One region of the Paenibacillus sp. NPDC058177 genome, then DNA from elsewhere that is predicted to be linked to it. Evidence: predicted binding sites of a transcription regulator. Region 1 holds the regulator's gene; each other region holds the start of a gene.
What was found. The regulator Rex, encoded in region 1, represses fermentation and respiration genes when NADH is low (regulators of the CRP and FNR family bind a similar motif). The targets are predictions, from matches to a motif close to TTGTGAAATATTTCACAA.

Region 1 (5,031 bases):
GTGACGGGCCAGAATCCCGATCTCCTCGTCATTCAAATGCACACCATGCGCGACTAGCGATGGTCGTGTAAACATGCCTAGCTTCTCCAAGTGTTCGACAGGGCGCAGTCCGTATTCCTCTACGTTCTGCTCCACTTCCCGCTTCGTCTCCGACATATGCGTATGCAGCGGCAGATCCAGGTCATTGGACGCCTGTACGAACTTGACGAAAAACTCCGGCGGGCAAGTATAAGGAGAATGCGGGGACAGCATCGTTGTAATTCTGCCGTCTGCCTTGCCATGCCAGTCGCGAGCGAACCGGACAGCATCAGCCAGCTTCACATCCTGTACCTCCGGCGGACATAGACCGATAACGCCGCGTGTCAGAACTCCTCGCATGCCGGACTGCTCCGTAATCTCAGCTACCCGGTCCATTTTGTCATACATGTCCAAAAAGGTCGTCGTGCCGCCCTTCATCATTTCAAGTATGGATAACGAGCTTCCCCAGTAGATATCATCCGGGGTAAACTTGCCCTCCATTGGCCACATTTTCTCCTGCATCCAGACCTGAAGAGTCCGGTCATCACCATAGCCGCGCAGCAGCGACATCGCCGCATGACCATGGGTATTCACCAGACCAGGCATGAACAGCAGACGGCTGCCATCGATCACTTGCAGCTCTTCTTCAAGGCACGGCTCTTCTTCGCCTATGTATGTGATGAGATCATTCTCAATGATCATACAGCCGTTCAACACAGACAGAGGAGACCCAGGCACAAGAAACTTCCCGTTACGGATAAGAATCTTACTGCTGCTCATGCCCAATCTCCTCCTTTCCATCTTGCAAATAATAAGCCAGGCTCTGCAAATCGGTTGTGAAGTCGGCCGCATGAACACGGATATGCGCTGGCGTTTTTAGAATTACAGGTGCAAAGTTCAAAATCGCTTCAATACCGGATTCCACCAGGATATCAGCTACATTCTGCGCTTCGGTATCCGGTACAGTAATAATGCCGATACGGATGCCCTGCTCACGGATAGTGCTGCCCAGATCCTTCATGGGTTGTACAATGAGTGAGTTGATTTTCTGACCTACCTTGGGATCATAAGAATCAAAAATAGCGGTTATTTTCATCGTGTCCTTCAAGTAAGCATTGTAGTTGGACAAGGCATGTCCAAGATTACCGGCGCCTACCAGAGCCACGTTAATTTGCTGATCCAGTTTCAGTATATGGCGGATCTTCTCAATGAGATAAGATACATCATAACCGATACCTTTACGGCCGAAGTCGCCAAAATAAGCCAGATCCTTACGGATCTGGGCGGGGTTAAGATCCAGCTTCTGACCAAGTTCTTGAGAAGAAACTGTCGAGATTTCACGTTTTTGGAGATCGTTGAGGAATCGCAGGTATACAGGAAGTCTGCGTACCACCGCCTCCGAGATTTTATCCGATTTCATGTTTTCTCCTCCTAGATTAAGTGAAATAAAGATTCAAACAGAAGACAAAGCGTTACTCTGGTGAAGTTAAGGCTATAAGTCGCAAATCCATCTTCCCCAATATCCGCTTTCTTAAACCAGTGAAAAATGGCTCTGTTTCCCCAACTAACAGTATTTTTGTACCTTATTTTTCTTGAAAAATGCTAAAAAAGGATGATAAGGGCATTATTGTATCTTATATTTCAAAAAAGCACTCCGAAAGCGTATTACGGAAGATTTAAGGTACATTATTGCTCTTAATTTAAATTCACCCTTAACTTCAGACTTATTAGGGTACAAAAATGCCGTTAATTACACTTCGGAGATCATTAATGTGTTCTATATAGATTAATCCGATTGTTGAAAATAACGCATTACACAAGGAATGAAAGGGGCATTATTTGCCCCCTTCCTCCAGCCATTCTGCAATTCGGGGAACCATTTGCTCGGTCTTCATATGCTCCATCTTGGGACCGGGCAGCGAATACAGAAAATATTTACCGTAATAGGATTCAATCACCCTGGTATCATAAACAATAACGATCCCCCGGTCTTGTGCCGTCCGAACGAGACGGCCGAAGCCCTGCTTGAAGCGGATAACCGCCTGCGGCACGGAGAGCTTCATGAACGGGTTCTTCTTCTGCGCCTGTAGCAGCTCAGCCTTAGCCTCCGCAAGCGGATGATTCGGCGGCTGAAACGGCAGTCTGACGATGGCCAGGCAGGTTAGAGCCTCGCCCGGAATATCTACGCCTTCCCAGAAGCTGCTTGTGCCAAGCAACACAGAAGCGTTGCTGTCCTGGAAACGGCGGATCAGCTTGCTACGGCTTCCACCTTCGACTCCCTGGCCCAGTACACTGATATCCTGTGAAGCCAGAGCTTCCTTCAGGGGATCATAGACCTGGCGCAGCATACGGTAAGAAGTGAACAGCACCAGCATCCGTCCGCGTGTGATTACCGCAGCCTCCGCCAGTGATTGCACCAGCGTGTCCACAAAGCGGGCATCGCCTATGCTGCCCTTAACGCTCGGGAAGTCGCGCGGAATGACCAGCAGGGCCTGTTCACGGTACTTGAACGGAGAAGGCAGCAGCGAGGTCATCAGACGCCCCTGCTCCGCTGCCTCTCCGAGCCCCAGATTGTCAATCATGAATTGGAATGATTTATCGACCGACAATGTGGCCGAGGTCAGCACGATGCTGTTCTTCTTGTCGAAGAACAGCTCCTTAAGCTGGGCACTGACATCGACAGGCACCGCATAGAGTTGCAGGGACTTGCTGCGATAATTAGTGCTGGCTTCCAGCCAATAGACAACATTCACGTCGTTCAGATTCATAAAGAAGCGCACCTGTTCGCGAATGGCGCCCAAATCCTTAAAGAGACCCCCAAGATCGGTCACCAGACTGTCCGAGCTGGACTGACCCTCCTGTTCACGCATCTCGCTCAGCATCTTCTCACCCTTACGGATGACTTCGCTGAGGCTCAGGTGCATTGTATTCTCTAATGCCGCCAGCTCTTCCCAGTCCTTCGGCTTGCTTCCCGGCTGGAGACGAAGCACAAGCTGTCCCGCTTCCCCTGCGGCCGCATCGCTGCGCTCCGGCAGGAGAGTGTACAGCCTCTCGCTTAATACATCCCATGTCTCCTTCACCGTAAGCAAGTCCGGATAAAGCCTGTCAATGATGACACTCCATTCGGAAGCCTGCTCGCTACCGGAAGTTTGCAGAATCTGACGCAAGGCCGGAAGCTGTCCGTTACGGCTGTCCTTGTAGAGTCTACCGAGAGTATGTGACACTGTGAAATGCTTCATGTGCATGCCGAGATGCTTCCCGGCTACATCCTCCAGATGATGGGCCTCATCAATAACCAGATGCTCATAGGCTGGCAACAATTGATGTCCAGCCTTCACATCTGCAAACAGCTTGGAATGGTTCGTAATTACCACGTCCGCAATACCGGCCTCATGCTTGGCCCGGTGGTAATAGCACTTGCGGAACCAAGGGCAAGCACGGCCCAGGCACGAATCGGTGTCGCTTGCTACCGTCTCCCAGAAATCCCCGCCGCGTCCGCCGAGGTTCAGCTCCTCGTCATCCCCGGATTCACTCTGAGTCAGCCACACGATCATCTGCGCGGCAATGATGGCATCTTCCCTCGGACTCGTAAAGTCCCTTTTATTTATTTTATGTTCAAACTTGCGCAGACACAAATAGTGCCCTCTTCCCTTGAAGATAGCAGCCTTGAACGGAAATGGTACAACTTCGGTCAGCAGCGGAATATCGCGCTCCCGGAGCTGGTCTTGCAGATTAATGGTATGAGTGCTGACCATGACCTTTTGCTCGCTGCGAACGCTCTGATAAATTGCCGGAAGCAGATAACCCAGCGACTTGCCGGTTCCCGTCCCTGCCTCAATCAGCAGGTGCTTGTCCTCGGAAAGTGCGGTTATAACCTCGTTAAACATAATATCCTGCGCTTCCCGGCTTTCATAATGAGGTAACTTGTCCTTGAGCCGTTGTCTAATCTCATCCATATAATCAGAGAAAGATAATGAATGCAGTGGATTAGCACCATGCTGATCCCTTGGAGGCTCCAGCTCTGTCCAATCGCCTACCTTGAGGGCAAGCTGCCGGTAAAATGTTAAATCGCTCTCCGGCTGGAAAGTCTCCATCTCCCGTTCCCGCAGCAGCCCGTCGAAATACCAGCCAAGATCGCTGTCTTCTGCGGCGAATAACTCGCTAAGCCGCTGTATCGTTAGAAGCGGCAGGCTGTATAGCTCCTCCAGACATTGGAGCAGCACGAGCGCGGTAGCCAAAGCATCGCTGTCGGCCTGATGCGGCCGTTCATGCGTAATGCCGAAATGGCTGCTGACGGCACCCAGCTGATAAGTCGTCAGCGAAGGAAAGCAAATTTTCAGAAAATCGATCGTATCCAGAATACGGCCTTGAAACGGCAAATATCCGCATCGATCCAATGCATTTTGTAAAAAATGGAAGTCAAAGGCCACATTATGCCCTACCAGAACGACATCGTCCAGTAAAGGCACTAGCTCCATCATCATCTCATCCAGCTCTGGCGCATCCGCCACGTCGCTGTCGGTTATGCCTGTCAAGCCCGTAATAAAAGGAGGAATCGGCGCTCCGGGCTTGACAAAGGAACCATATACCCGGGAAATGGACCGGTCTTCTTCTATAATGGCAAGACCCACCTGGATGATTTCACCCACCGATTGGGTTCCCGTTGTTTCAAAATCAAGCACGGCAAATTTCATTGTAAGTTCTATTCCCTTTCACTTGAGACTCTTAATCAGCATAACAGAAGTTGCGAAAAAAGGCGATGCACCCCGCTGTCAACAGTGGAGGCATCGCTTCTGTGGCAAGACTGATGGTTATAAAAGCGAGACAAGCTGGCTGCCATACTGGAGTTGTCCCCCACGCTTACGGCACACTTCCAGATTCACAGTTGGTTCCGGCAGGGCCGGATCATGCTGAAGAGACAAATCGAACAACTCCTGCGCTTCAGGGAAGCGCTCCTGAGAAGCTCGGATACAGCCCATAGCATTATAGATCATCGCCTTGAGCTTGCGTTCC
Region 2 (5,031 bases), on a different contig from region 1:
ACAGCATCAGCAGGGCAGCCAGGATATACATAACCCCGATGCGTTTATGGTCAACTGTAGTCAACCATTCGCGCCAAAGGTAGCCCCACTTCTTGAAAACGGTGAGTCCAATGATAATCGCCAGCGTGGCCAGCGCAATACTGACCATAGCTCCGTAGATTAGGACCCCTCCGTGAACCTTAAACTTTTCCAAATCCATTAGGGATGACTCCTTTCAGGTATTCACACTGGCAATAGAGCCTAGTGGTGTCCTTCGTGTGTACTCTCGTCTACCGGCTGAACCTCTGTATCGGGTTTGCCGTCAAATATGGTCTCACTAGAAGGCGCCGGAGATGGGTGAATTTTTTTGTTCTCCTTATGCTCCATATTGCCGTTATCCATATCCATTTCCATGCCGTCATGGCTCATATGATCACCATGGTTGCCTGGAGGCGGACTGAAGGTTAAGTGGGTAGAGGAGTAGGTTTTGCGTCCAACAAAATCGGTCTTCAGCAATGTCTTGAATTCATCCTCTGTCAGCGGTTGTGCGGTTTCCTTAACATCCTTTACCCAACCATCATAATCTTTCTGTGGCATGACGAGTGTTTCAAATTCCATGTGGGCGAAGCCCTTACCGCTAAAGTTCGAGTTTCTGCCGAGATAGGAACCCACGGTGTCAGCTGAAAGATGAAGGGTTGTGAGCATGTCATTCATCGCATATTTTTGCCCTGCGAGCTGAGGAACCCAGAAGCTGGTGATACTGCTGAAAGAGTACAGTCTGAACTCTACAGCGCGGTGAACAGGAATGTTCACGTAGTTCACGGTTTCAATGCCTTCCTCCGGATAGCTGAAATGCCATTTCCAGTTCGAGGATGAGGCGTAAATCACAAGCGGTTTCTGGTTTTTATAATCTGCAGCAACGTTCTCTACAGCGCTTGTTGATTTTACAGTTACCACAGAAAGGAAAGATACAATGATGATTGGAATGGCAATCCAAATCGCCTCCAGCCATTTATTGCCCTCTTCATGTGGTGGAATGTACCCCTCGTTGCTCTTTTTCGCTCGGTACTTCACAATAACAAAGATGTATAAAATGTAGACAACAGCCAGAACGCCGAGCATCACCAGTATGGAGAGGATGATCGTGTCTGAGATCGTTCTTGCAGCCGGACCTTTCGGGTTCAATACAGTTATGGAACTGCAACCCGGCAGGAGGAGAATCAGGCTGAGGAACAAAGCGTATAACGGCCCTTTTTTGTTCATGTTGAACTCCTTCCTTCAATAATTCTTCATCTTTAGCCGAAATCATTAACCTCTATATATAGTAAGAAGTCCGAGGGTAGATTGCAAAAGACATATTTTATCATTTTTCCTATTTGCGTCCTTAAATATGGCGATCTCGTTAAATATTTGTGTTGGAATTGTTACAACTCTCTAATGATGTGATATAGATCACTGTAGTGACGCTGTTTTGTGGATATTTTTAATTGTTCGAAATTTGTTCAATAATTCACTAATGTTACTAATTTCGCCACAATTATTTTGCTCCAAATATGCGGTTTTTAACCGCTTTTTTATTGCTGTGACAGGATTCGACGAAAGTTGCGCTATTTTTTGAAAAAATACGCTGAACTTAATATAGTGTCTAATTGGTAACAACTTTTTATGCACTTGGTTACAATCTCTCAAATTTCATTCTATGTATCTATGGTAGAGTAATAGAAAATATACATAGATAGGGAGATCCTGCCGGTGTCTACTAAAAAGTTGTTGCTATTATTCATTGCATTTTTTGTAAGTTTAGGATGGGTTCATGAAAGTGAGGCTGCTGGCTTGCAAGCCCTGAAGCTAGGGGTTAATGATAAACTGACCGGAATCGAGGCTGTATCTGTAAAAGATACTTATTATGTTCCGCTGCGAGATTTGGCGCAGGAATTGGGCTGGACGCTGAACGGGCTGTCTGATGGAATCAGTGTGAATGCCGGAGGCTCTTCGCTCAAGCTGTTGAACGACCATGCCACAGCTACGCTGAATAATGGAAGCAAGGTCGCGATGGATACCTTTCTACGTGGTGGCAAGCTCATGGTTCCGGTACGAGTATCAGCACTCCTGGGGTATACTATTTCCTATGTTCCGGAGCAATATTTACTGAGAGTACAGAACAGTGCAGCCAAACTTAATGATGCGGCATTTGTTAACCAGTATAAGAAGGAATTGCAGCCGATGACTGGGACTGGCTCTCAGACCCCAACAACGTCGGGGACCACTACGCCTGTTAATTCAGGAAAGCCAGGAACAACGGTTTACATGACCTTTGATGATGGGCCGTCGGCTACCACTACGCAACTGCTCGATATCCTGGCAAAGTATAAGGTGAAGGCGACGTTCTTCATGCTGGGTCCGAAAATGAACACCTATCCTGAACAGGTTAAGCGTACTGCGAAGGAAGGCCATGGTCTTGGCCTGCATGGAATGACGCACCGTAAGGAGAAGTTCTACGCTTCCCCGGCCGCTGCTCTTGGTGAAATGAACAACGACAATGCCATCCTGAAGAAAATCACTGGGACGGGTACTTCCCTGATTCGTCCGCCATACGGCAGTAAGCCTTATTTCACCAATGCATTTAGAGACAAGGTTCTGACGCAAGGGTATCACCTCTGGGACTGGAATGTAGACTCGGACGACTGGAAGTACAAGGAGAACAGCGCCAAAATCTACAACACCGTTATGAGTCAGGTTCATAATCTGAAGAAGTCGCAGAGCAACCCGATCATTCTGATGCATGACCAGAAGGCCACACTGAAGGTGCTGCCGCAAATTCTGGAGACGCTGAAGAAGGAAGGGTATCACTTCGAGATTATCACTAAAGATATGCAGCCGCATAACTTCTGGAAAGACTATCGTTAAACAATAATTCGGAATAAATAAGGATGTTCCCGGCCATGAACGTAGGCTGCGGAGCATCCTTTTTTTCTATTCAATGACAACAATTAATCGTATAAATATTTCGCAATCATATTGACCAGCTCTGATTTTAAGCGTTCTGCGGCAATGCTTCGGCTGGAAAAGACGACGGTATCCACAACCGTGCTTACGGATTCGAACACCACTATGGCAGCCGCTTCTACATCCGCGACATTGACCTCTTCCTTGTCTAACTGTAAGTAACCGAGTGTAATCTGACGTCCCACACTATATTGCTCGTCCATTAATCGCTTGATTTCATCATCACTAAGCTGCATGATAGACAATTCTTTATGGAATCCTGTATAGACCTGGTGCGATAAAATAAGGCTATCGACAAGGTGGCTGATGACTGCCTTTTTGTCAGAATTGTCGAAGTTAATCTCCGCAAGGGAAGCATCGACACGACTCAGAAGTGCTTCGTTATAATACTTCAGCACTTCTATAAACACAGCCTTCTTATCTGTGAAATAAGAGTAGAAACTTCCTGTAGAAACGCCTGCAGCGGCGGCTATTTGCTTGGTATTAGTCTGATGGTACCCCTTATTTGAAAACAGCTCCATAGCTGCTGTAACAATGGCTTGTTTGGTTTTGATGCTCCGGTCCTGCTGGGGCGTTCTTGTTTTATCGTCTGTGTCCTTCATAGCGTATATTCCCTCCTGTTATAACGATTGTAGTAGAGGGAAATTAGCGTGTCAACGAAAGTTGAACTATGGTTCAATTTTCGTTGACAAACATGAACTTTAGTTCATATAATCTAAAATGTGAACTAAAGTTCAGTTATTTGGAGGGATGAGGATGATGAGTGTACGAACAAAAAGGATTTTTTCTTTTACAGCTATCGTATTGGGATTTTTTATGGCGTTGTTGGACACGACGATTATTAACGTTGCTTTGCCAGAGATGACGAAGCATTTCGGAGGGACTGTCTCGCAAATTTCATGGGTAATGAATGGATACAATCTGGCTTTTGCGGCGCTTATCCTCACAGCATCGCGCTTGGCCGATCAATTTGGCCGCAGAAGGTTGTTTTTGATTGGAATATTCGTCTTTACTGCAGCTTCATTGTTCGCTGGATTCTCTTCTTCGTTAGAGATGCTGATTGTGCTGAGAGTCATTCAGGGGTTGGCCGGAGCAATTATTGTGCCGGTTACGATTCCGCTGACGACGACAACCTTCCCCAAGGAGATGCATGGATTGATCATCGGGATTTGGGGTGCGGTAGGCGGTCTGGCGGCGGCGAGCGGCCCGGCCCTTGGCGGCATTCTTACAGAGAAATTGAACTGGGAATGGATATTCTGGGTGAATGTGCCGTTAGGCATTCTCAGTATCATTCTTGTTCTTATCTTTATCAAGGAATCCAGAGACAGCTCGGCTGGACGCACACTTGATTTTGCGGGAATGGCAGGGATTTCGGTAGGTATGTTTTTAATTACGTATGCGTTAATTAAAGTCCAGGATTATGGCTGGCAGTCGGGTGCATTCTATGGCCTTTTAACCTCAGGTGTTTTGGTACTGCTCTTCTTCTTTGTAACTCAATGGAAGGGAAAGGAATCGATGATGCCGTTGTCGCTGTTAAGAATACGTCCATTTAATGGAGCGGCGCTGACTTTATTGATTGTCGGGGCGGGACTTATGAATCTCTCTCTGCTTACTTCCTTTTTCCTGACTCGTATTATGGGGATGACAGAATTGAAGGCGGGTCTGGTCTTGTCTGTGATTGCGCTGGGGTCGATCTTGAGTTCAGGGGTTTCCGGACCACTGTCGAGTAAATATGGAAGCCGCTGGTTCGCAGCTGCAGGCGTAACCGTGATGGCCGGGGCTACGTATGCTTTGAGCGGTCTTCAGGGGGAGGCTTCACTGTCGCAAGTGCTAATTACGCTTGGCATCGCCGGGCTGGGAATGGGGCTAGTTATGGCTCCTGTCATGTCTTCCGCCATCCGCAATGTCCCCGAAGAGAAGGTGGGGATCTCATCGGGAATAACGAATATGACGAAAGCCCTTGGGAGTGTGTTGGGTGTAGCCATCATCGTGACGGTGTTGCAACAAAATTTCAATGATAGGATCGGGGCGGCTGCTGAGCATGCT
Region 3 (5,031 bases), on a different contig from region 1:
TTTGCACCAGGGTCAGGAAGCCGACGATCAGAAAGACCGGCTTAACTCCTTTGTACCCAAGCAAATTTTTATCCATTAGTATTCAAGATGCTCCTTCTCGTGAACCCGTTTGTGAAAGATAAAATAACTCCAAATCTGATAACCCAATACGAACGGCAGCAGCGTCAACGCCACAATCGTCATAACCTTCAGTGAATAATGTCCGGAAGCCGCATTCGTGATCGTCAGGTTGAACGCCTGATCAATGGAGCTGATCATCACCCGCGGGAACAGTCCCACGAAGATCGAAGCCACCGACAAGGCGAATACCGCTCCAGTCATGCCGAATGCCCAGCTGTCCTTCTTCTTCAACATGAAGTAGCCTGCCAGTACATATGCAATAATACCCAATATTACTATACTCAGAAGCACTGTTCCACGCTTTTCAAAGATATCGGTCATGAAGTAGGTCATTACCACAAAACCCAGCAGCAGTACGCCCAGTGGAATCAACAGCTTCTGCCCCAGCTTGCGGGCCCGTACCTGCAGATCACCAATCGTACGCAGCGTAGTGAACATCAGGCCGTGTACCAGACAGAGCAGAACTACTGTAATTCCGGCAACAACGGTGTAGATATTAACGATATCCGTGAATCCGGCATACATCTGCATATTGGCGTCAATCGGCAAGCCCTTGATGAAGCTTGCGAAGACGACAGCCAGCAGGAACGGCGGGAGGAAGCTGCCGAGGAAGATGCAGACATCCCAAGTTCTTTTCCAGGCCAGGGAATCCCGCTTGCCCCTGAATTCAAATGCTACACCCCGGGCGATCAGCGCCAGTAGCGCGAACACGAAGGGAATATAAAATCCGCTGAATAGCGTAGCATACCAGTTCGGAAAGGCCGCGAACATCGCGCCTGCACCCGTCAGCAGCCATACTTCATTGGCATCCCAGAACGGTCCAATCGAGTTGATCAGCACCCGGCGCTCCGTATCATTCTTGGCCAAGAGCTGTGTTTCCATTCCTACACCAAAGTCAAAACCCTCCAGGAAGAAGAACCCGATGAACAGAACCGCAATCAATACAAACCACAATTCATTAAGAGAAAGCATGGGACCCCTCCTTGTTATATGGATCATGGGAATCGCCGTGATCGTTATCCATGGCATAAGGACCTTTTTTGATAACTTTGATGAACAAGCCGACCAATACCAGACCCAGAATTAAATAGATCGTTGTAAAAGAAATCACCGAGAATAATACCTGTCCGCTCGTGATATTAGGCGACACACTGTCTTTGGTCTGCATCAAGCCGAATACCGTCCACGGCTGGCGGCCAAATTCAGTCATAACCCAGCCCGCTGTATTGGCGATTGGCGGAAGCAGCAGTCCCCAGAACATGAACCGCATGAACCAGGTGTTCGGACGGTCCATCTTTTTACGCCAGATCAAGTAAATCGCATACAGACCAAGCACGATCATTGCCGTACCCGCAGCGACCATGATCCGGAAGCTCCAGAAGGTGGTCCGTACCGGAGGAATATAATCCCCAGGTCCGTACTGCTGCTCATACTCTGCTTGCAATTGGTTCATCCCTTTAACTTCACCGGAGAACTTACTGTAAGACAGGAAGCTAAGCAAATACGGGATTTTGAATTCACCGCTGTTAGTCTTGTTCGTAGGGTCAATATTCGCCCACACCGTCCAAGGTGCAGGATCGCCGCTCTCGCCCCATAGTCCTTCGGAAGCCGCCATTTTCATCGGCTGAGTCTCTACCAGGTATTGCGCCTGAGCATGTCCTGCCACCGCTACACCCACCGAAGAGATAATGCCGACAATCGCTGCAATTTGAAAAGATTTCTTAAAGAAAGATACTTCCTGCTTCTTCAGCAGCTTGTAGGCACTGATACCCGTTACAAGGAACGCGCCTGTAGCGTACGCCGCCAGTACCGTATGTGGGAATTCCACAAGTAATTGTCCGTTCGTAATGAGAGCGAAGATATCATTCATTTCAGCACGTCCATTATTGATCGTGAAGCCCACCGGATGCTGCATGAATGAGTTAGCGGTCAGAATCCAGAACGCCGACATCATCGTACCAAAAGCAACCATCCAGATGGAGAGCAAATGCACCTTCTTAGAGACTTTGTCCCAGCCGAAGATCCATAGCCCGATGAATGTAGACTCCAGGAAAAAAGCCAGTAGAGCTTCCACGGCCAGCGGTGCACCGAACACGTCACCAACGAATCGTGAATAATCGGACCAGTTCATCCCGAACTGGAATTCCTGCAGAATACCTGTAACTACCCCGACTGCAAAATTTATGAGGAATAGCTTTCCCCAGAATTGCGCCATTCTCTTGTACTCTTCATCGCCTTTTCTTACATACATAGTCTCCATGATGGCAATCAAAAGCGCTAGCCCAATAGACACCGGCACAAAGAAATAGTGAAAAATTGTCGTCGACGCAAATTGAATACGTGACAGCATGATTGTATCCATATTTCTCCCCTTCCCTCTCCCTTATCAATACGTCTATTTTGTCAAAAATTTTAAGGGAACTGTGTGATGTAAATCACATTATACGCTCTATTTTTGCTATAAAAATAATAATTTTGTGACAAATATCACAAAGTAGTGACAAAAAAACAAAAAAAATAAGACGGTTTAACCGTCTCGGAGTTTGTGCGTTATTCTATACTAAGCTTGGCTCATAAAGGCGCCGGTCACGTAATGGAAATACCCTTCTTCAGCGACTTCAGATCACCGTTGGAATTGAGCAGCAGCGGCAGCATCTTCATACTGCGGACCATTGGAGCGTTGCAGAGACGACAAGAAGGCACAGTGTCAAAAGCAAAATTGTCCCTCATCCATCCATTGCACCCCTCGTTAGTACAGGCCCAAATCGCGGTATTCTCTTCCGGGATTTCCTCCACGGGTTTCTTCCGGTAGTTCATTGCCGTTCCTCCTTCCTTTATGTCACAAGTGGATTAACGATACATGATACCCCAAAATGTTAAGATTTATGCTTACACCTCTATAATAATAAGAAAAGCCCCAGTACGGAGCCCTTACAAAGGTTGTTGAGTTCTGTTAAAAAAAGACCGTCCCAACTTTCAACAAGCGGGGACGGTACCTTCTATTATTACAGTTTTACAACGTTTTCGGCTTGTGGACCACGGTTGCCTTGAACAACGTTGAATTCAACGCGTTGGCCTTCGTCCAAAGTTTTGAAGCCTTCGCCAGTGATCGCACTGAAGTGTACGAATACGTCGCTACCGCCTTCAACTTCGATAAATCCGAATCCTTTTTCAGCGTTGAACCATTTAACTGTACCTGTTTGCATGTGTGTAACCTCCACAAATTTAAATTAATATGTTCTTTTTATCTTCAAACAAAGAAAAAATTCACACATTGAAAAAGGTTGTATATTACTTAACTTGACAGCCCTTTTCAACACGAGAATTAGGTATCAAATGTATGATTGTTCTCATAGTACCACACCTTCGAAGTAAAGGCAAGCTGACCCATCCGAATATCACCGTTTTTTCCCACAAAAGGCTGACTTCCCAATGTAAGGGCTGTCAGCCTGGCTGGTCATGACTGCTATATCATTATATACCATTTCTGAAGGTTTTATTCCTCAGGCTTCTCCAAAAGTTTTACCGATACCTGCTTTAGAACCCCGTTTCTGTAAAAAGTAATCTGTAATTCATCACCGATCTTAGTGTGATTATACAAATACTTCCGCAGTGAAAGGGTAGACGTAATGGGCTCTCCGTCAAATTTTGTGATAACGTCGTTGAACTGGAGTCCCGCAACCTTTGCCGGTCCAACAGCATCGAGTACAACTACACCGTCTTTAACAGCCACAGGCAGATTCAGCTCCTTGCGCTGGTCTTCGGCCAACGGGACATAAGGATTGTTCAGATCCACCGTGTAGACGCCCAGATAGGATCGTGAGATCTTACCCTTGCTGGTTAGCTCATCTGCCGTCTCCATAACATGATTGGTCGGTATGGCAAAGCCAAGCCCTTCTACGCCGGTATCCGAAATTTTCATCGTATTGATCCCGATCACCTTGCCGTTGAGATCAACTAGTGCGCCACCACTGTTACCTTCATTGATCGCCGCATCGGTCTGAATGACCTCCTGCTCCCAGTCGTACACACCATCCTGGTTGAGCGATACGGGAATCTTCCTCTCCGTATAGCTTATAATACCGGAAGTTAGCGTATCACCAAGACCAAGTGGATTGCCGATAGCTATGACGGTCTCCCCAAGACGCAGCTTGGAAGAGTCACCTATCTGAGCGATGGTGTTGATGCCCTTGGCATCAATCGACAGCACAGCAATATCGGTTACTTTATCTGCGCCGACCAGCTCCGCTCTGCGGGTCTCTCCAGACACCGTAACAATCTCCAGCTTGCCTGCACCCTGAACAACATGGTTATTGGTAATGATGTAGGCCTTGTTGGCATCTTTTTTATAAATAACTCCGGAACCCAGTGATGACTGATCCAGAATATTCTCTTCCTTGTTGTCTTCCTTATGGTTAACAATGCTCACTACGGCAGGACGAACCATCGCCGCCGCCTGAATAATACGATCATAAGGATCGCCACTGCTCGGCGTCACGTTCTCAATGACGGTAGACCCTGCTGCTCTCTCCGGCGCCCAATGCCCGGTCACCAGGCTGAACAGCAATACTGCTACCACCGCACTGATTACAGAGCTAAGTGCAGAGATTTGCCATGTTGAGAGACTCCGGCGCGATCTGCTAGTTCGCCAACCCCGTGACAAGCCTTTGGATTTATCCTGTTCTCTGCTCCGCCGTGGTACCTTCGTTGAATAGAAATCATCATCAAACAATCCCAACGGTAATCCTCTCCCCTCTATTGCTACTGCATTCATACCTGAACGCCAAGCAACACCCGAACGGCTTCGTACTCTTCTAAGACTCCAAAGAGTGCCAAAAGGTTTCACTTTATCCATTCACCCAAATAGGCGGGTTCCAAGCGTAGGGGTCTCATATTCTTTCAATCAGGGAA
Region 4 (5,031 bases), on a different contig from region 1:
TAAATTTAGCCGGGAAGTCCAGGCGTTCATACTTGCGTTCCATCAAAGCCCCCATCCCCATAGAATCCTGGGTGCCAAAGCGGCAGAACTGTGATCCCACACAGGTCTTGACGGTACGCAGCGACTTTGCATAACCATAACCGGACGGCATATCCAGCTCTTCCCACACCTTGGGCAGATCCTCCTTCTTCACACCAATCAGATCGAGGCGCTGTCCGCCGGTAACTTTGACCACTTTAACGTCGTACTTGAGGGAAACGTCGGCGATTTTTTTCAAATCCTCCGGTGTAGTCACCCCGCCGTACATCCGCGGAATTACAGTATAGGTACCGTCCTTCTGGATATTGGCTCCCATTCTCTCATTGACAAAGCGTGATTCCTTCTCATCCTCATAGGTGTCGGGATAAGTCATACCCAAATAATAGTTAATAGCAGGACGGCACTTGGAGCAGCCCTCCTCCTGGGCCCAGCCCAGCACATGCATGACCTCTTTACTGGTTTTTAGACCTTTGGCGTGAATCTCTGCCACGATCTCATCGCGGTTCAGGGAAGTACAGGTGCAAATGCCCTGTTTGGCACTTTGCTGGAAACTGTCACCAAGTACAAATTGCAAAATCTGCTCAACCACAGGTTTGCAGCCGCCGCAAGAACGGGTTGCGCCTGTGCAGGCCTTGATCTCGTCCACCGTCGTGAAGCCGTTCTCGGTTACCGCATCTACAATAGCTTTCTTCGTCACACCGTTGCAGCCGCAGACGATTTCTTCATCGGCCATAGATTCCACAGATAAGCCCTTTTTGGCCTCCCCATTTCCGCAGCAGCCGGTTCCCATAACCTCGGCATAGATATCATCCGTCATCTCCGCGCCTTGCTTCACAAGCTTCTGTAAGTTGGCCGATTCTGTCACATCTCCGAACAGAACAGCGCCGACGATAATATTATTTTTCAGCAAAATCTTCTTATATGTTCGTTTCCATTCATCTTTGGCAGAGATCACCGTATGTTCGGGGGTATCTATGAATTCGCCAGCAGAAAATACATCCACACCGGAAATCTTCAGCTTAGTCGATACCACGGAACCTTCATATGGCTTCGTGTCTACATTGCACAAATGCTTCGCAAGCACCATCCCCTGCTCAAACAACGGCGCGACGAGGCCATAGCATACACCCCGGTGCTCCGTACACTCGCCCACAGAATATACTCCCACTGCGGAGGTCTGAAGATAGTCATTCACAACAATGCCGCGGTTAACTTCAAGCCCACTGTCTCTCGCCAACTGCACGTTCGGCTTAATCCCGACAGCCATGACCACAAAATCAGCCGCCAGCTCACTGCCATCACTGTAGCGCAGCCCACTTACCCTCTGCCCGCCGGTCAGCTCTACCGTCTGCATACCCATCGCAAACTTCACGCCTTGGCGCTCCAGTTCGGCTTGCAGCATTGAAGATGCGCTCCGATCCAGCTGGCGCTCCATCAAATCTTCCATCAGATGCACGACAGTGACATCCATGCCCAGATTGACCAGCCCTTTGGCCGCTTCCAGTCCGAGCAGTCCCCCGCCAATTACAGCTGCTTTGTTATACTGCTGCGCTGCCTCCAGCATAGCCTCACAATCCGCAATATCGCGGAAGCCTACTACTCCCTCCTTGTCGCTGCCCGGAACCGGCAGAATGAACGAATTCGATCCAGTGGCAATGATTGCCTTGTCGTACGGAATCACCAAACCGCTGTCCGTGTAGATCTGGCGTGATGCTGTATCGATGCGCGTAGCTGTTGTTCCCGTATGCAGCGTAATCCCATTGTCTTCGTACCAGTTCCAATTATTTAGAATAATATCCTCGGTAGTCTTGCTGCCTTCAAGAACATAAGAAAGCATGATACGGTTGTAATTAGGGTGAGGTTCACTACCGATCACGGTAATCTCATACGCACCGCCAAGCTTTAAAATCTGCTCCACAGTGCCAATTCCAGCCATCCCGTTGCCGACTAATACCAACTTTTCTCTGCTTGCTGTCATGGTTAGGTACCTCCTCAATGCTTCTGCATGCTCTCTTGTTACTTCCATATACTGAAAGTATACATTTCAAATTTAAACCGTGATTGTGATTGCAGTCACAGTATTTGTGAATACTTTCACAATATATTTAACAACTAACCATCTATATAAGATGAACAACAGAAAGTAACAAATAGCGAGGAGGAACGAAGGGGGAGGTTTGGAACTGTAGGAGCGAAGCACTCGTCTGAAAGCTTTCCGTAGGAATGCTAGCATCGGAAGCATGGGCTGTAGCCAGATTTCAACCGCTACAAGCGGTTTACAAGGAAGAAATCTGGTGACAACAGCGACCGGAAGTCCAAACATTCCACCGTAGTGACGACAAGCATACGTTGGAATCTTATGTTCATCTTATCTATAACAATCCCTGATGAACGCAAATGAAATAGCCAGACCCCCTTTTTCTAATAGGCGATCTGGCCGTTATGTATTGTTATTATCGCAACCCTAAGGAAATCTCCAACTCATCCATCGGCCGAAGTTTCATGTCCATCCCGTTGTCCAGCAGCTTTTTTCCATTTACTCGCAATTTCCATATTTCACTGGACAGTGGTGTATGTCCCTTCACCGCCTGTATTCTCTGGTTGTCTTCCGACAGTTGAACCATTCCGCAGCTTTTCAGCAGGCTTCTCACAGAGAGATCACTTGTAAAGCTCATTACGTATATATGTGTCAGGTTCTCCTGCTCACTCCCACCGTTCACGTATAGGAAGACTGAATCCGGGTCTTTGCCTCCGGCATCCGACTTTGCCATAATCACAACACGTGCGCTTGAATTAACGGGACTGCTCTTCCAATTCGTATTACTGATTACCTTGCCGTCCATTTGTACTTCCCATTCCATTTCTGGCCCCAGGGACACATTGCTTACAGCGAGAATCTTCTGTCTGTCTTCCGCAAATACAGCAATACCGCTGCCCTGCAACAGTTCAAGAATCGTGATTCCTTTTCTATAAGTGCCGCTCAACAATCTTTCTGTGCTGTCAGCCAGTTCTCTGCCGCCAACCATTAAAGAGAATGTCGGCCCCACAGGCTCTGTAACCATTTCCGCTTTGGTACCTAGAGCGGAGGAGCATCCCCCCAAGGTCATAATAATAATCACTCCTAGCAACAAACGCCCCAACCCTACCATGGGCATTTCCAGCACCGCCTTATCTTCCCGACAACATCCGCTAGTAGTGTCTCAGGCTGTAATCACTTCGTATTTCGTCTCATTTTAGGATAACCGAAGCCAGCCATGTTCTCAATGCAAAATCAGGAGATTATTCCTATTGATAGAATAAAAAAGAGTCCCCGAAGGGACTCTATGCAAACTCTGCTTCTATATGATATCTGGGAAAAAGGATGTTGTTCTCCAGATGAATATGTTCAAACGTCATTCCTTCTAACTCTTCTAGGCGCGCATAGGTCAATCGATACGTAGTGCACGCGTGTTCCGGAGGTGTAAAATCCTCAGTAATCTTGCGAATCTGTCGTAAAATATCGCCTGCAGCATCATGCTCATCCTCCAGCTCAGCCAGAGCAGCACGTAATTCTGTCAAGCTGGCTGCTCCCGAATCAGCACTATATGCCAAAATCCTAGGGAACTGAGTATCCTCTTCCTTAGCTGTATGGTCAAGCAGTTCATCCATCAGCTTGTGGAACAGCTCGTGTAGCTGGGCCAAATGTGGAGAGCTTCCTCCATGAACGCGAAATACTTTGTTGACATTCTGTGCGATTAGAGGCAATTCCTGACGCAGGTAATGATGATGCTTATCCACAATATGCTGAATCAGTTCAGAGGAAGGAGCATAGTTCCATACTGTTTCTTCTTCCAGAACCGGATGTTCCATCAGCAGTTTGTTCAGGTCGGCAAGCACAGCATCCTTGTCCAATCCCCGTTCAGTGACAGCTTCTCCAAGCGGTCTATCTCCACCGCAGCAGAAATCAATTCGATTAACTTTAAAATAATCCGCAGATTTAGGAAATAGCAGTACTACATCTCTTACCCAAGTTTCATTGCTAAAACTGCTCTCCGGCGTTGGCCGGGAGGCTGAAACTCTATTCATAGGTTGTCTCATAATTGTGGGTTCCTCCTTCGGTTGGCGGTTCAGGTTGGTCTACCCTTCCACTTTACCTCCGACAGAAACCTTGACTTGTGATTTAGCACACAGCAATTGAAACGTTTTATTGAACAAAGGCCTGCATATACGTACGCTTGCCTTTGGCATCCTTCACATAAGGGCCGAGTCCGGCAAACCGGGCATGATCCATATAAACACCAGTCATCCATCGACCTTCCGTCAGCCCGCCATCCCATTGCAGGACCACATCGGGTGCTGAGATCCATTCCTGGTACACGCGAATATGCTGATCCTTATACTCTTTACAGGGCTTCGAGCGCTCAAGCAAAGGGAATTTGCTCAGATAGGTTGGCACGAAGTAAGAGGAGATCGTATCCAGATCCTCTTCAGTCAAAAAGGGCTCCCCGCCCAAAAAGGGTTCGAACAATATCGTATTCTCATACATGGACCAGATTACAGCCTGAAGTACCATGCTTTGTCTGATGCCATTGTGGAATTTGTACTTCCGCTGTACGCCGGATGGACGAATCTCAGCGGGAGGTGACGTAGATTCCAGGCAGTGACGTTCACAACCGATACATTTAAAGCCGGACGGACCTTGAATCCACTTCTGAAAAACAGTTCCACCATCGTTATCTCCCTTATAAAGGGAAGAAATAATATTGTAAGGCACACCGATCCACGCATCCCACACGGACTTAGGAAGATGGCTGTGAAGCATAAACAGTGTCTTGTCATAAATAAGCTGCACCTTAATCGAAGCAGCCTCCAGCTCGGCAACATCCTTTTTTCCATACGTTATTTCCCGGGAAAACAGGGTAGTCTTCATCTTCTCGCCTCCTGTTAGTTGTGCTGAATCTAAAGCATGCATCTCAAGCAGCAACGTGGTACCCGGGCTGACTAGAGAATACT

Region 2: the regulator Rex is predicted to act here: its motif matches at 1,478-1,495, upstream of qoxA (cytochrome aa3 quinol oxidase subunit II).
Region 3: the regulator Rex is predicted to act here: its motif matches at 2,596-2,613, upstream of ACFVU8_RS17495 (cytochrome ubiquinol oxidase subunit I).
Region 4: the regulator Rex is predicted to act here: its motif matches at 2,122-2,139, upstream of nirB (nitrite reductase large subunit NirB).

The regions. Positions count from the first base shown of each region.
Region 1 is NZ_JBHVVB010000001.1:21,424-26,454, reverse strand. It holds gene ACFVU8_RS00145 (amidohydrolase) at 1-798, opposite strand, end outside; gene ACFVU8_RS00140 (redox-sensing transcriptional repressor Rex) at 785-1,438, opposite strand; gene dinG (ATP-dependent DNA helicase DinG) at 1,854-4,712, opposite strand; gene ACFVU8_RS00130 (tetratricopeptide repeat protein) at 4,830-5,031, opposite strand, start outside.
Region 2 is NZ_JBHVVB010000008.1:200,810-205,840, reverse strand. It holds gene qoxB (cytochrome aa3 quinol oxidase subunit I) at 1-199, opposite strand, end outside; gene qoxA (cytochrome aa3 quinol oxidase subunit II) at 241-1,242, opposite strand; gene ACFVU8_RS25675 (polysaccharide deacetylase family protein) at 1,732-2,886, shown strand; gene ACFVU8_RS25670 (TetR/AcrR family transcriptional regulator) at 2,970-3,587, opposite strand; gene ACFVU8_RS25665 (MFS transporter) at 3,742-5,031, shown strand, end outside.
Region 3 is NZ_JBHVVB010000004.1:52,551-57,581, reverse strand. It holds gene cydD (thiol reductant ABC exporter subunit CydD) at 1-76, opposite strand, end outside; gene cydB (cytochrome d ubiquinol oxidase subunit II) at 76-1,092, opposite strand; gene ACFVU8_RS17495 (cytochrome ubiquinol oxidase subunit I) at 1,079-2,482, opposite strand; gene ACFVU8_RS17490 (cold-shock protein) at 2,707-2,937, opposite strand; gene ACFVU8_RS17485 (cold-shock protein) at 3,126-3,326, opposite strand; gene ACFVU8_RS17480 (S1C family serine protease) at 3,617-4,858, opposite strand.
Region 4 is NZ_JBHVVB010000002.1:235,574-240,604, forward strand. It holds gene nirB (nitrite reductase large subunit NirB) at 1-2,017, opposite strand, end outside; gene ACFVU8_RS11140 (hypothetical protein) at 2,493-3,194, opposite strand; gene ric (iron-sulfur cluster repair di-iron protein) at 3,361-4,116, opposite strand; gene ACFVU8_RS11150 (hypothetical protein) at 4,223-4,948, opposite strand.